2 regions of the Delftia sp. SD018 genome follow, and region 2 is predicted to be linked to the other one. Evidence: riboswitches for the same ligand, from Rfam matches in the RefSeq annotation. Region 2 holds a riboswitch; the other holds the start of a gene.

Region 1 (7,931 bases), on a different contig from region 2:
GCGGCACGGTGGACTTCCTGATGAAGCTCATCCCCACCACCGTGGTGCAGGCCTTTGCCACGGGCGACGTGCTGCAGGTGCTGCTGTTCGCCGTGCTGTTCGGCTGCGCGCTGACCATGCTGGGCGAGCGCGGCGCGCCCGTGCATGCGCTGATCGACACGCTGTCGAACGTGCTGTTCAAGATCATGGGCATCCTCATCAAGCTGGCCCCGCTGGGCGTGCTGGGTGCGATCTCGTTCACCGTGGGCCAGTACGGCATAGGCTCGCTCAAGCAGCTGGGCATGCTGGTGCTTCTGTTCTACGTGGCGGTGATCTTCTTCGTCTTCGTGGTGCTGGGGCTGGTGATGCGCTTTTCGGGCTTCAGCCTGATCAAGCTGCTGCGCTACCTGCGCGAGGAGCTGATGGTGGTCTTCGCCACCACCTCCTCGGACAGCGTGCTGCCCCAGATCATGGCCAAGCTGCGCAACATGGGCGTGCGCGACTCCACCGTGGGCCTGGTGATTCCCACGGGCTACTCGTTCAACCTGGACGCCTTCTCCATCTACATCACGCTGGCGGCCGTGTTCATCGCCCAGGCCACGAACACGCCCATCGGCATGGCCGACCTGCTGACCATCCTGGCGATTGCGCTGGTGACCTCCAAGGGCGCCCACGGCGTGCCGGGCTCGGCCATCGTGGTGCTGGCGGCCACGCTGCATGCGATTCCGGCCATCCCCGCCATCGGCCTGGTGCTGGTGCTGTCGGTGGACTGGTTCATGGGCATTGCCCGCGCGCTGGGCAACCTGATCGGCAACTGCGTGGCCACCGTGGCCATCGCGGCCTGGGAAGGTGACATCGACCGCGAGCGCGCCCATGCCGTGCTCAACGGCCTGGCCGACAATCAGGGGCCCGACGCCGAGCCCTCCGGCGCCGCCGCCGTCCCCGCAACCGTGACCCCTGCCCACCCTGCAACGCAATGACACCTGTAAGCCCCCAGCACATCGCCGAGCGCGTCGTCGAAGCCATCCTGGCCCAGAAACTGGCGCCCGGCGAACGGCTGGGGGAGCAGGAGCTGGCCGATAACTTCGCGGTCAGCCGCACCATGGTGCGCGAGGCGCTGATGCAACTGCAGGCGCGCGGCTTCGTGCAGGTGCAGCCCCGGCGCGGCTGGTACGTGGTCCAGCCCTCGGCCGAGGAGGCGCAGGACGCCTTCGCGGCGCGCCGCATCATCGAGACCGGCATCCTGGGCGAGGCCGGCCGCCCGATGCAAAGCGTGATCGGCCAGCTGCGCCGCCACATCGCCCAGGAGCAGGAAGCCATTGCCGGCGCCGACGCGGCCACGCGCGCCTTCCTGCTGGCCGACTTCCACGTCTGCCTGGCCGAGCAGATGGGCCACCGCCTGCTGGCGCTCACCCTGCGCGACCTCACGGCCCGCACCACGCTGGCGGCCACATTGTTCCAGTCCACGCACAGCGCCAGCCAGTCCTGCGCCGAGCACGAGCGCATCGTCGAGGCGCTGGAGCGCGGCGACACCGAGGGCGCCAAGGCCCTGCTGCTGGAGCACATCGGCACGGTGGAACGCTCGCTGGAGATCCGCCCGAGCGAGGCGCCCGACGCCAGCGACCGCCTGCGCGCCACGCTGGCGCCCCTGTTCGGGGGATAACCCTGTGTCGGAGGGTCGGCAAATTTCCACCGACCGTCGCTAAAACGCCAATCTGGGTCCTACGGGACGCACTGTCATGGTGCCGACACGGCTGACTGCATACGCTGCTGAGTTGGCGCATTGCGCGCCGTTCATCAACCCACCACTGCTTCGGATATGACCCAACGTCCTATGTCCTTTTCCCGCACTCCCCTGCTCGCGTCCCTGTGCGCGGCTGCAGTCCTCACGGCCTGCGGCGGTGACGGCGGCTCGTTCTACCTCACGCTCGACGGAAAGCAGCCCCAGGTGATCGCCCACCGCGGCTTCTCGGGCAAGTTCCCGGAGCAGACGCGCATGGCCTACGAGGCCGCCGCCGATGCAGGCGCGGACATGCTCGAACTCGACATGCACATGACGAAGGACTGCCAGCTGGTCGCCCGCCACAACGCCTGGCTCAGCGACAGCACCAACGTGGCCGACGTGGCCAAGACCAATGCCGAAGTGGCACGCCGCCAGCGCACTGCGGCCGGCGTGCTGGTCAACGTGAAGTACCCCGCCGTGCCTGCCAACGGCCCCTCGCAATACCTGAGCGACCAGCTCGATGCCAACGATCCCAAGTCCGTGCTCAAGGCCCTGGTGGTCGATGGCGAGGACCACCGCAACGACTGGTCCATCAGCGACTTCACGCTGCAGGAGCTGCGCACCTGGCTGACCGGCACCATCCTGGACAACCGCAGCGAGCGCCCCACCGAGTGGAACGGCAAGCTGCCCCTGATCAGCGCCCAGGACGTGCTGGACATCGCCGCCGCCAAGGGCAAGGCCCTGGGCCGCACCATCCCCGTCTACGCCGAGACCAAGAACCCCTACTGGAACAACCAGCAGGCGATCGCCAACGGCTGCGGCGCGCCCGGCTCGCGCCCGTTTGAAGACGCGGTGATCAAGCTGCTGGACCAGAACAAGCTCAACGCCAAGGACTCGGCCATCTACATCCAGAGCTTCGACCCGGCCAGCCTCAAGTACCTGCGCCAGGCCGGCATGAAGGCCAAGGGCGTGCAGCTGATCGACGGCAACGACTTCAGCCTGCGCGACGGCTCCATGGTCTACATCACCAACGATGAGTGGACCTTCATCAGCGGCCGCCCCTACAGCTGGACCCTGGCCGGCGACGCCCGCACCTTCGCCGCCATGCTCACGCCCGCAGGCCTGGCCGACATCAAGACCTATGCAGACGGCATCGGCCCCTGGAAGCCCCAGGTCCTGGCCCACTCCGTCGTGCCCTACAAGGACGGCGCCGGCCTCAAGGACGTGAACACCGTCAAGGACACGGGCCTGATCCGCGACGCCCACAAGGCCGGCCTGATCGTGCACAGCTTCACCTTCCGCAACGAGCCAGGCCGCCTGGCCGGCCTGTACAAGGGCGACCCCGTGCAGGAATACCTGACCTACTACCGCCTGGGCATCGACGGCGTGTTCACCGACTTCACGGACACGGCCGTGGCGGCGCGCAAGGCGTACAACAAGGAAATCGGGCTCTGATCGAGCGCTGAATGCCGCTGCGGCGGCGTCCATAAAAAAGCCAGGGCATGCCCTGGCTTTTTTCTTGCAACGCGCGGCACCAGTCCGCGCGGACAAACGTTCTCACCCCAGATTCGGCGCCAGCAACCGGCGCAGTTCCTCGATGTCCATGCCCCGGCGCGCGGCCATGTCGGCGAGCTGGTCCTCGCCGATCTCGCCGACATTGAAGTAGACGGAGTCGGGGTGGCCGATGTAGAAGCCGCTGACGCTGGAGGCCGGGTTCATGGCCAGGCTTTCGGTCAGGGTCATGCCGATCTCGTCGGCCTTGAGCACGGCGAACAGGTCGGTCTTGGCGCTGTGGTCGGGGCAGGCCGGGTAGCCGGGCGCGGGGCGCACGCCCTTGTACTGTTCCTTGATCAGCGCTTCGTTGCTGAGGTCCTCGTCGGGCGCATAGCCCCACAGGTCCTTGCGCACGCGCTGGTGCAGGCATTCGGCGAAGGCCTCGGCCAGGCGGTCGGCCAGGGCCTTGAACATGATGCCGGAGTAGTCGTCCAGCGCGTCCTGGAACTCCTTGTCCTTCTTCTCGGCGCCGATGCCGGCCGTGACGGCGAACAGGCCCGCATAGTCCTGGATGCCCGATTCCTTGGTGGCCACGAAGTCGGACAGGCAGCGGCTGGGGCGCATCACGGGCTGGCCATCCGGGCCTTCCACCATCTGCTTTTCGGTCTGCTGGCGCATGCCGTACCAGGTCATCAGCACCTGGCTGCGGGACTCGTCGGCGTAGAACTCGATGTCATCGCCCACGCGGTTGGCAGGGAACAGGCCGATGGCGCCGTTGGCCTGCAGCCAGCGGCCTTCGATGATTTTCTTGAGCATGGCCTGGCCGTCGGCCAACACCTTGCGCGCCTCGACGCCGACGATCTCGTCGTCGAGGATGGCCGGATAGGGGCCGGCCAGGTCCCAGGTCTGGAAGAACGGGCCCCAGTCGATATATTCGGCGATCTCGGCCAGGTCGAAGTTGCGGAACACGCGCCGGCCCAGGGCGCGCGGCGCCACGGGGGCCTGGGAAAAGTCCACGGGCGTGGCGTTGGCGCGGGCCTTTGCCAGAGGCCACAGCGGTGTCTTCTTCTTGTTGGCGTGCTGGGTGCGGACCTTGTCGTAGTCGGCCTGGATCTCGGCCAGGTAGTTGCCCTTGTTCTCGCCCAGCAGGCTCTGGGCCACGCTGACGCTGCGCGAGGCATCGGGCACGTAGACCACGGGGCCTTCGTACTTGGGCGCGATCTTGACGGCGGTGTGCACGCGCGAGCAGGTGGCGCCGCCGATCAGCAGCGGAATCTTCTTGATGCGGAAGTAGTCGTCCTTGTGCATCTCGCCGGCGACGTATTGCATCTCTTCGAGGCTGGGCGTGATCAGGCCCGACAGGCCGATGATGTCCGCGCCCTCGGCCTTGGCCCGGGCCAGGATCTCATGGCAGGGCACCATCACGCCCATGTTGATGACCTCGAAGTTGTTGCACTGCAGGACCACGGTGACGATGTTCTTGCCGATGTCGTGCACGTCGCCCTTGACGGTGGCGATGACGATCTTGCCCTTGCTGGACACGTCCAGGCCCGCCGCTTCCTGCTGGCGCTTTTCCTCTTCGATGTAGGGCACGAGGTGGGCCACGGCCTGCTTCATCACGCGCGCCGACTTGACCACCTGGGGCAGGAACATCTTGCCGGCGCCGAACAGGTCGCCCACGATGTTCATGCCGTCCATGAGCGGGCCTTCGATCACGTGCAGCGGGCGGCCGCCGCCCTGCACCACGATCTGCTGGTAGGCCTCTTCGGTGTCGACGACGATGAAGTCGGTGATGCCGTGCACCAGGGCGTGCGACAGGCGCTCGCCCACGGTCTTCGGGTTCTCGGGCGTGCCGCGCCATTCGAGCTTCTTGCTGTCGTCCTTGGCGGCGCCCTTGGCCGCGTCGGCAATCTCCAGCAGGCGTTCGGCAGCGTCAGGGCGGCGGTTGAGCACCACGTCTTCCACGCGCTCGCGCAGCTGGGGCTCCAGGTCGTCATAGACGCCGACCATGCCGGCGTTGACGATGCCCATGTCCATGCCCGCCGAGATGGCGTGGTACAGGAAGACGGTGTGGATGGCCTCGCGCACGGGGTCGTTGCCGCGGAAGCTGAAGCTCACGTTGGAGACACCGCCCGAGACCTTGGCGCCGGGCAGGTTGCGCTTGATCCAGCGCACGGCCTCGATGAAGTCCACGGCGTAGTTGTCGTGTTCCTCGATGCCGGTGGCCACGGCGAAGATGTTGGGGTCGAAGACGATGTCCTCGGGCGGGAAGCCCACCTCGTCCACCAGGATGCGGTAGGCGCGCTCGCAGATCTCGATCTTGCGCTGGTAGGTGTCGGCCTGGCCCTTCTCGTCGAAGGCCATGACCACGGCGGCCGCGCCGTAGCGCCTGATCAGCCGGGCCTGGCGCTTGAATTCATCCAGGCCTTCCTTCATGGAGATGGAGTTGACGATGCCTTTGCCCTGCAGGCAACGCAGGCCGGCCTCGATGACTTCCCACTTGGAGCTGTCCACCATGACCGGCACCTTGGCGATGTCGGGCTCGGAGGCGATGAGGTTCAGGAAGCGCACCATGGCGGCCTTGCTGTCGAGCATGGCCTCGTCCATGTTCACGTCGATCACCTGGGCGCCGTTTTCCACCTGCTGGCGTGCCACGGACAGCGCTTCCTCGTACTGCTCGTTGAGGATCATGCGCGCAAAGGCCTTGGAGCCCGTGACGTTGGTGCGCTCGCCCACGTTGACGAACAGCGTGCCCTCGCCGATGGAGACAGGCTCCAGGCCCGACAGACGCATGGGAGGGGGAGTGAAAGAGGACGACATCAAGCTCACCTGCAAAAACGGCATGGCAACAGGTGAGCGTCGTTGGCACCGTGGGCGCGGTCCGGCCGGGAACCTGCACCTGGCCCAAGCCTGACGCGGCCCGCGATCCGGTGTACGGATGGGCGGGTGCCGCGCTGCAACGCTCCTCGGGCCAAAGCCCGGGATTCTACGGCGGCTGGCGGCGGCCTGCAGTGCGGGTTTTACGCCCGCATTCGGGGCAGGCCTGCACAAAGCCATGCGGCACTGCACCAAAGCGCGGCAGCGCGGGCCGCCGGCGCCGCCTTCGGGGCGGATTGTCGATACCCCATCGCCCCGGATTCTTTGCAGTGCCTGAGGACAACGCTCCTTTTTTTGCATCTGGCACGCAATTCGCTATCTGCTGGGTACGTGGTCTGACCAGTCAGGCCAAAACCCTCCACCCGCGCCAGCCCATGCAAAGCATTCCGATCTCGATGGCCCAGACGCTGCAGCAGCACATCCTGAGCGGCCACTATCCCGGCGGCAGCCAGCTGCCGCCGCAGCGCGAGCTGGCCCGGCAGCTGGGCATCAGCCGCGCTTCGCTGCGCGAGGCGCTGTCCATGCTGGAGGCCCTGGGCCTGGTCGAGATCCAGCCGGGCAAGGGCGTGCGCATCAACGGCCCGCACAGCGGCCGTGCACGCATGCACCGCGCCTATGCCACCCCGGCGCTGGGCACGCTGTCGCCGCGCCAGCTGATCGAGCTGCGCCTGGTGCTGGAGCCGGGCTGGGCCGCGCTGGCGGCCGTGCGCGCCGACGACAGCGGCCTGCGCCAGCTGCAATGGACCCAGTCCCAGCTGGCCCACGCCCTGGACCGCAGCGACCTGCTGGCCGCCGCCGACGCCGATCTGCAATTCCACCTGCTGCTGGCCCAGCTGTCGGGCAACCCGGGCCTGGTGGCCATGGCGCGCCAACTGGAGCTGGCCATCAGCCACAGCCTGCGCCTGCCGTTTGCCTGGAGCGGCGCCGACGACCAGCCCGTGCGCGAGCACGACGCCATCGTGCAGGCCGTCTGCGCGGGCGATGCGCCGGGTGCCGCGGGCGCCATGCGCGCCCACCTGCTGTCGGCCGCAAGGCGCAGCGGCATCGATCTCGACACACCGGACGACGCGACGGCGCCCGACGCAACAGCGCCCGATACATCTGCGCCCGACCCTGACCCGCTTTCCTTTCGCCTCACCCCACCTTCCGAAGGAGCTTTCGCATGACTTCCCCCCTGACACCCCGCCGCGCATTCATCCGCACCGCCCTGGCGGCCGCCACCCTGGCCGCTGCCGGCCTGGGCGGCGCAGCCCATGCCGACATGCTGGCCAACATCCAGAAGGCCGGCGTGCTGCGCGTGGCGATTCCGCAGGACTTCCCGCCCTTCGGCTCGCTGGGCACCGACCTGAAGCTGCAGGGCTATGACATCGACATGGCCGCCCTGGTGGCCCAGGAGCTGGGCGTGAAGGTGGAGCTGGTGCCCGTGACCAGCACCAACCGCATCCCCTTCCTGACCACGGGCAAGGCCGACATCGTCATCTCCAGCCTGGGCAAGAACGCCGAGCGCGCCAAGGTGATCGACTTCACCCAGGCCTATGCGCCCTTCCCCAAGAGCGTCTACGGCCCCAAGGACGTGAGCATCAAGGCCCCTGCCGACCTGGCCGGCAAAACCGTAGGCGTGACGCGCGGCTCCACCGAGGACCTGGCCCTCACGCAGGTGGCGCCGGCCTCGGCCACCATCAAGCGCTACGAGGACAACAACGCCACCGCGCAAAGCTATCTGACGGGCCAGGTGCAGCTGGTGACGCTGGGCAACATCGTGGCCAACGCCGTCAACGAGCGCACCAGGCTGCGCCAGCTGGACGTGAAGTTCGCGGTCGAGGACACGCCCTGCTACATCGGCGTGGCCAAGGGCGAG
Region 2 (7,931 bases):
TGCGGCGTGATGTCCACGTCGGCAAACTCGGCGCGGCGGCGGCGTTGCGTGGCCACCGTGCCTTCTTCCCGGGCCTTGCCCTTGGCCGCGCGCTCGGCCTTGAAGGCCTCGATCTCTTTTTCCTTGGCGTCGTCGCTGTCGTCGTAGTCTTCATCGACCAGACCGCCGTTGCGCATCCAGGCATAGGGCGCCACGGGCTGGGTGTCGTTGTCGTCGGGATCTTCTTCCCAGCGTTCGGACAGCACTTCCTCGCAGGACTCCTGCAGGCCCTCGGCCGTCACCGCGCGGGCATTGACACCCTCGACGCAGATCACACGCACATCCGAGCGCAGCCGGTCGTGCAGCTGGCCATGGCCCACATCCACGCCGATGACCTGGGCGGCGCCCGCCTGCAGCAGGCAGTCGGTGAAACCGCCCGTGCTCTGGCCCACGTCCAGGCAGCGCAGGCCCTGCACCGACAGCTTGGTGGCCGCCAGCGCGCCTTCCAGCTTCAGCCCGCCGCGCGAGATGAACCGGGCCTCGGCCCCGTCCAGCAGCTGCAGCTCGGCACCCGCAGGAATCTCGTCACCGTTCTTGGCAACCTTCTTCCAAGGCGTCAGCGGCGTCATGCGCCATTGCACGCCGCCTGCAATCAGCCGCTGCGCCTGCGAGCGCGTGGCCGCATGGCCGGCTTCCACCAAAAATACATCTGCGCGCATAGCGTCGTTCCCAGGAAATCTCTAAACCAATGACGCCAAGCGGCGCCGCACCCCACAACTGGCAGGGCCCAACTCAGGGACACCGAGCAAGGGCCGCCCCGCCGCGAGGGTGTCGTCCCCCTCCCTTGCGAAGCAAGTAGAGAGGGGGAAGCGGCGCAAGCCGCTCAGGGGGTGCTTAGTAGCGATAAGTTTCGGGCTTGTAGGGGCCCTGCTTGCTCACGCCGATATAGGCAGCCTGGCCGTCCGTCAGTTCGGTCAGCATGGCGCCGACCTTCTTCAGGTGCAGGCGGGCGACCTTCTCGTCCAGGATCTTGGGCAGCACGTAGACCTTGCCGACCTCGTAGGCATCGGGCTTGGTGAACAGCTCGATCTGGGCGATGGTCTGGTTGGCGAACGAGGCGCTCATCACGAAGCTGGGGTGGCCGGTGGCGCAACCCAGGTTCACCAGGCGGCCCTTGGCCAGCAGGATGATCTTCTTGCCGTCAGGGAAGGTGATGTGGTCCACCTGGGGCTTGATTTCTTCCCACTGGTACTGCTCGATGGAGGCGACGTCGATCTCGTTGTCGAAGTGGCCGATGTTGCAGACGATGGCTTCGTTCTTCATGGCCACCATGTGCTCGTGGCGGATGATGTCGCGGTTGCCGGTGGTTGTCACGAAGATGTCGGCCTTGTCTGCCGCCCATTCCATGGTCACGACCTTGTAGCCCTCCATGGCCGCCTGCAGGGCGTTGATGGGATCGATCTCGGTGACCCAGACCTGGGCCGACAGCGCGCGCAGCGCCTGGGCGCAACCCTTGCCCACGTCGCCGTAGCCGGCCACCACGGCAACCTTGCCGGCGATCATCACGTCGGTGGCGCGCTTGATGCCGTCCACCAGCGATTCGCGGCAGCCGTAGAGGTTGTCGAACTTGCTCTTGGTGACGGAGTCGTTGACGTTGATGGCACGGAACTTCAGCGTGCCCTTGGCCGACATCTCGTTGAGGCGGTGCACGCCGGTCGTGGTCTCTTCAGTCACGCCGATGATGTGGGCGCTCTTGCGCGTGTACCAGGTGGGGTCCTGGGCCAGCTTGGCGCGGATGGCGGCGAAGGCGATCTTCTCTTCTTCGGAGGCGGGGTTGTCCAGCACGGACAGGTCCTTTTCGGCGCGCATGCCCAGGTGCAGCAGCATGGTGGCGTCGCCGCCGTCGTCCAGGATCATGTTCGGGCCTTCGCCTTCGGTGCCGGCAGCGCCGAATTCAAAGATGCGGTGGGTGTAGTCCCAGTAGTCGGCCAGCGATTCGCCCTTGATGGCGAACACGGGCGTGCCGGTTTCAGCGATGGCGGCAGCAGCGTGGTCCTGCGTCGAGAAGATGTTGCACGACGCCCAGCGCACTTCGGCGCCCAGGGCCTTGAGCGTCTCGATCAGCACGGCCGTCTGGATGGTCATGTGCAGCGAGCCGGTGATGCGCGCGCCCTTGAGGGGCTGGGCAGCGGCGAATTCCTCGCGCGTGGCCATCAGGCCGGGCATTTCGGTTTCGGCGATCAGGATTTCCTTGCGGCCCCAGGCAGCGAGGGAAATGTCAGCGATGGCCGTGTCGGCGGAAACGGGACGAACAGCAGCGTTCATGGTTTTCTCCAAAAGATGAATGAAAAACCACGTTCTGCGGGAGACGAAAAAAAGCTCACCGCACAGAAAGCGTGGGCGAGCGTCGTTGCAGGTATGACTCCGAGCCTCGCGACCACGCCTGATGTGTGGGGGCCGCTGCAACGCTCCTCGGAGAGGCGCTGATTATACCGATCCCGTGGATGCCTCACCGCCCAGCCCCACAAGCCGGTAGCCCACCTGCAGTTCGGTCACCAGGTGGCGCGGCTGGGCCGGCTCGCCCTCGATCTTCTGGCGCAGATTGGCCATGTGCACGCGCAGGTAGTGGGCGCGGCTCAGGTACTCGGGGCCCCAGACCTGCAGCAGCAGCTGGCGGTGGGTCATCACACGGCCCTGGGCGGCGATCAGCGCCGCCAGCAGGCGGAATTCGATGGGCGTGAGGTGCACCGGCTGCCCCGCGCGCCGCACCTCATGCGTGGCCAGGTCCACCTGCACCGGGCCGAAGTGCACCTTGCTGGACGCGGCGGTGCCGCCCGCCCCACCGGCGGCGCCCAGCTGCTGGCGGCGGCGCAGCATCACGCGCAGCCGGGCCAGCAGCTCGGGCACGCCGAAGGGCTTGACCAGGTAGTCGTCGGCGCCGGCATCCAATGCGGCCACCTTCTCGTCCTCACGCTCGCGCGCGGAGAGCACGAGCACGGGCACGGAGGACCACCCGCGCAGCTCGGTCAGGACCTGCTTGCCATCGGCGTCCGGCAGGCCCAGGTCGAGGATGACCAGGTCCGGCTGGCGGCTCGCCGCCTCTATCAGGCCGCGGCGCGCGCTGTCGGCCTCGAAGACCTGCCAGCCTTCGTCTTCCAGCACCAGGCGCACGAAGCGGCGGATGCCGGGGTCGTCCTCGATCATCAGGATGCGGTTGGCGGGCGTGCTCATGGGGTGCTTTCGTGCATGGCGGGACTCTAATCCAGCGCAGGCTGCTCGGGCACGGGAAAGCGCAGCGTGAAGATGGTGCCCGGGCCGGGCCGTGCGGCGGCAGCCTCGATGCGCCCGCCATGCGCCTCGACAATGCTGCGCACCAGCGCCAGGCCCAGGCCGATGCCCGAGACGGTGGACTCGGCCGTGCCGCGCGTGAAGGGTTCGAACAGCGTCTCCACCGGCAGGTGGGATGGCAGGCCCGGCCCGCCATCGCGCACGGACAGCAGCAGTTCGCCATCCTGCACACACGCACTGATGGCCAGCGGCGTGCCGGCCGGCGTGTACTTGGCGGCGTTGTCCAGCAGGTTGACCAGCACGCGCTCCATGAGCAGGGCATCGAGCTGCAGCAGCGGCAGGCTGGCGGGCACGTCGGTGCTCACGAGATGCTGGCCCAGGCGCGCGCGCATCTGGCGCAGCGCGCTGCCCACCACTTCGTCCAGCGGCAGCCATTCGCGCTGCAGGTGCACGCCGCCTTGCTGCAGGCGCGCCATGTCCAGCAGGTTCTCCACCAGGCGCTGCATGGCCTGCGCCTGGATGCGGACCTGCTCCAGCATGTCGGCCGCGCCGCCCGGCGGCACATGGCGCTGCGCGGCCTCGGCCGCGCCCAGGATGGTGGTCAACGGGGTGCGCAGGTCGTGCGAGACGGCCGACAGCAAGGTGTTGCGCATGCGCTCGCCCTCCATGGCGATCTGGGTCTGCTGGGCCACGGCCACGAAGTGCTGGCGCTCCAGCGCGAGCGCCACCTGGCTGGCACAGGCCTCCAGCAGACGCTGCTCCTCGGGCACCTCCAGGCGCTGCGGCGCGCGCAGCTGCAGCACCAGCACGCCGCGCATGCGCACGGGTGCGGCCAGCGGCACATAGCGGGCCGGTGCGGCCGGCAGCGTGTCCGTGCCCTGGCCGGCCTGCTGGCCATGGTCCATGGCCCAGCGCGCAATGCTGTCGTCCATGGGGCAGGGGCCGCCGCCCGCGGGCCGCAGGCGCTCTTCGGCATCGGGCAGCAACAGCCCGGCCTGGGCATCGAACACGCCCGAGACCGTGCGCAGCGCAATCTCCACCACCTGCTCCTGCGTGAGCGCACCCGACAGGTCGCGCGCCAGCCGTGCCAGGGCGCCTGCGCGGCGCTCGCGCTCGGCCGCCACGCGCGCCTCATGCCGCAGCCGCGCCATGAGCTGGCCGCAGACCAGGGCCACGCCCAGCATCAGCACGAAGGTGAACAGGTACTGCGTGTCGTTGACATGGAAGGAGCCGCGCGGCGGCACGAAGAAGTAGTCGAAGCACAGTACCGACAGCAGCGCGGCCCAGGCACCGGGGCCCCGCCCCCAGCGCAGCGAGGACAGCACGACGATGAGCAGGAACAGCATGACCACGTTGGCCGGGTCGAAGACGCGCAGCAGCTGCTCGGCCAGCGCCGTGGCGGCCAGGCAGGCCAGGGTGACGCCGGCATAGCCCTTCCACGGCAGCGGTGCGCGCCGCGGCAGCGCGGAAGTCGCGGCAGGAGCGGCCTCGGTCCGGGCCGCGCTGGAGCCGCCGGAGAGCACCAGCACATCGATATCGGGATGCAGGTGCGTGATGCGATCGGGCAGGCTGCGCGTCCACCAGCGCCAGGGCGACCAGGCCGGGCGTGGCGGCTGGGCCAGCACGAGGCGGCTGGCGTTGCGCTCGCGCGCGAAGGCGACCAGGGCCTCGGCCACATCGGCGCCCGGCAGCGTGGCCGTCTCGGCGCCCAGGCGCGCGGCCAGGGCCAGGGTCTTGAGCACGGCGGCCTGCACGCTGCGCGGGCGGTGCTGGCGCTGGGGGGCGTCCACGTAGACCACCATCCAGTCCGCATCGAGCCGTCGCGCCATGCGCGCGACCTGGCGCACCAGGGCGTCGTCGCCCGCGTGTCCTGCCACGGCCACCAGCAGGCGCTCACGCGCAGGCCAGACCGTGCCTATGGAGCGCTCGCGCCGGTAGTCGCGCATGTCCTCGTCCACGCGGTCGGCCGTGCGGCGCAGCGCCAGCTCGCGCAGCGCCAGCAGGTTGCCACGGCGAAAGAAATTGCGTGAGGCCCGCTCGGCCTGCTCCAGCATGTAGACCTTGCCGTCCTTCAACCGGCGCAGCAGCTCGTCGGGCGAGATGTCGACGACGATGACCTCGTCGGCATCGTCGAAGATCTGATCGGGCACGGTCTCGCGCACCGTGATGCCCACGATGCCGCCCACCACGTCGTTCAGGCTTTCCAGGTGCTGCACGTTGATCGTGGTCCAGACATCGATGCCTGCGTCCAGCAGCTCCTGCACGTCCTGCCAGCGCTTGGGATGGCGCGAACCCGGCGCATTGCTGTGCGCCAGTTCATCGAGCAGCAGCACGCGCGGCCGCCGCGCGAGCGCCGCATCCAGGTCGAACTCGCGCAGCGTCCGCCCCTGGTGCGGCAGCTCGCGCAGCGGCAGCTGCTCCAGGCCATGCAGTTGCTGTGCCGTTTCCTTGCGGCCATGGGTTTCCACGAGTCCCACCAGAACCTCGCGGCCCCCCTGGCGTTCGCGCTGGGCGGCGGCCAGCATGGCGTAGGTCTTGCCCACGCCTGCATTCGATCCGAAGTAGATGCGCAGCTTGCCCCTGCCCGCCTGCGCCTGCTCATGGCGCAGGCGCGCGACCAGGGCGTCGGGATCGGGGCGCGGCAGACCGGGCGGCGCCGGCTCGGCAGAGGACGAAATGGGCATGGTTCTCAGCCTAGCACCAGAGCGTGCTCCCACACTAGAACGCCGCCGACAGCGACAGCACCCAGCCGCTGCGGCCCAGGCTTTGCATCTGGCCCGCCGCGTTGGCCGCGCGGTAGTAGCGCGTGTCGGCCGAGGTACCGGCCCAGGCCAGCGTGGCCGTCCACGGTCCCCAGCTGCGGGCCAGCGAGACGCGCCAGTCGGCATACGACAGTTCGCTGTAGTTGCGCACCTGCGTGTGGCCGGCATGCAGGCCCAGCACGGCCCAGTCGCCCAACGGGTGCTGGTAGTTCAGGTCCAGATAGCTGCTGCCGCGTGAGCTGCCGCTGCCGGGAAGTGCCTCGGCAAAGGCCGTGGCCGCCGTGCTGTCGCGCAGCCCGAAGTAAGGCGTCAGCGCCAGCGACCATTTGGCGCTGAAGCCGCCGTTGGTGACGCCCAGATAGGCCTCGGTGGTGTCGTAGCGCACGCCGCCGCTGCCATCCCCGCGGGGCACGCGCGCGCCGGGGTAGTTGTAGTGCAGCAGGCCGATGTCGCCCGTCCAGCCCGGCAGCAGCTCGGTACGCCAGCCGCCGTACAGGTCCAGCTCCAGCGCGCGGCCATCCAGATAGCTGTGGCGCGACACGCTGGAGCCGGACACGCCCAGGTAGGCGCCGCGCGGCAGCGACAGCTCCAGCCCGCCCTGCAGCGCCGGCCCCATCCAGCTTTGCGAGATGCCACGGAAACGGTAGTCGCTGAGCAGCGTCACGCTGCCGGTGAGGGCGTAGGCGGGTGCGGACGGTTCCGCAGGCGCGGCGCTGGCGGAGCTGACGGGAGATGTCTCGGCATGAGACTGCGCATGGCAGGACGCCCCAGTCAGCGACAGCAGCGCGACCCAGGGGAAGCACCGCCACGTCGCTTGAGAAGAAAAAAAACTCATATGGATGTTTCAGAGATATCAAATGGAAATCAGCAGCCCATGAAACCGGCGCGCCCCAAAGCGAGGGACACCGAGGAAGGGCCGCCCCGCCCCGAGGGTGTCGTCCCCCTCCCTTGCGAAGCAAGTAGAGAGGGGGAAGGCGCGAAGCGACTCAGGGGGTGCCCCAGCCCAGAACCACCAGCAGCATGTCGATCAGCTTGATGCCGATGAAGGGAACGACCAGGCCACCCAGGCCGTAGACCAGCAGGTTGCGCCTCAGCAGGGCCGAGGCGCCGATGGCGCGGTAGGGCACGCCACGCAGGGCCAGCGGGATCAGCACGATGATGATCAGCGCGTTGAAGATCACGGCACTCAGGATGGCCGAGCCCGGGCTGGCCAGCCCCATGACGTTGAGCGCCGACAGCTGCGGATAGGTGCCCACGAAGGCGGCCGGGATGATGGCGAAGTACTTGGCCACGTCGTTGGCCACGCTGAAGGTGGTCAGCGCGCCGCGCGTCATCAGCATCTGCTTGCCGGTCTCCACGACCTCGATGAGCTTGGTCGGGTTGCTGTCCAGGTCCACCATGTTGCCGGCCTCCTTGGCCGCCTGGGTGCCGCTGTTCATGGCCACGGCCACGTCGGCCTGGGCCAGCGCGGGCGCGTCATTGGTGCCGTCGCCTGTCATGGCCACCAGGCGGCCTGCGGCCTGGTGTTCGCGGATCAGGCGCAGCTTGTCCTCGGGCGTGGCTTCGGCCAGGTAGTCGTCCACGCCGGCCTCGGCCGCAATGGCCGCCGCCGTGAGCGGGTTGTCGCCCGTGATCATCACGGTCTTGATGCCCATGCGGCGCAGCTCGGCAAAGCGTTCGCGTATGCCGTGCTTGACCACGTCCTTGAGCTCGATCACGCCCAGCACGCGGGCACCGTCGGCCACGACCAGCGGCGTGCTGCCGCGCCGCGACACATCCTCCACCACCTTGAGCATGGCGTGCGGGAACTGGCCGCCCAGGGATTCAACGTGGCGGCGCACGGCGTCGGCCGCGCCCTTGCGCAGGCTGCGCGTGGCGCCGTCCGGCTGGGGCATGTCCACG

Evidence for each region. Region 2 has a riboswitch for S-adenosylhomocysteine ahead of ahcY (adenosylhomocysteinase). Riboswitches for the same ligand answer to the same signal wherever they lie in the genome.
Region 1: another riboswitch for S-adenosylhomocysteine. It lies ahead of metH (methionine synthase); the one in region 2 lies ahead of ahcY (adenosylhomocysteinase).

What each region holds. Positions count from the first base shown of each region.
Region 1 is NZ_JADDRN010000002.1:333,438-341,368, reverse strand. Features, by position in the region: gene INR38_RS04555 (C4-dicarboxylate transporter DctA) at 1-959, shown strand, start outside; gene INR38_RS04550 (GntR family transcriptional regulator) at 956-1,642, shown strand; gene INR38_RS04545 (glycerophosphodiester phosphodiesterase family protein) at 1,814-3,157, shown strand; gene metH (methionine synthase) at 3,260-5,989, opposite strand; S-adenosyl-L-homocysteine riboswitch at 6,044-6,170, opposite strand; gene INR38_RS04535 (FadR/GntR family transcriptional regulator) at 6,448-7,239, shown strand; gene INR38_RS04530 (transporter substrate-binding domain-containing protein) at 7,236-7,931, shown strand, end outside.
Region 2 is NZ_JADDRN010000022.1:19,229-27,159, forward strand. Features, by position in the region: gene INR38_RS20460 (TlyA family RNA methyltransferase) at 1-698, opposite strand, end outside; gene ahcY (adenosylhomocysteinase) at 874-2,304, opposite strand; S-adenosyl-L-homocysteine riboswitch at 2,375-2,459, opposite strand; gene INR38_RS20470 (response regulator) at 2,467-3,210, opposite strand; gene INR38_RS20475 (sensor histidine kinase KdpD) at 3,237-5,951, opposite strand; gene INR38_RS20480 (TorF family putative porin) at 5,986-6,864, opposite strand; gene kdpB (potassium-transporting ATPase subunit KdpB) at 7,016-7,931, opposite strand, start outside.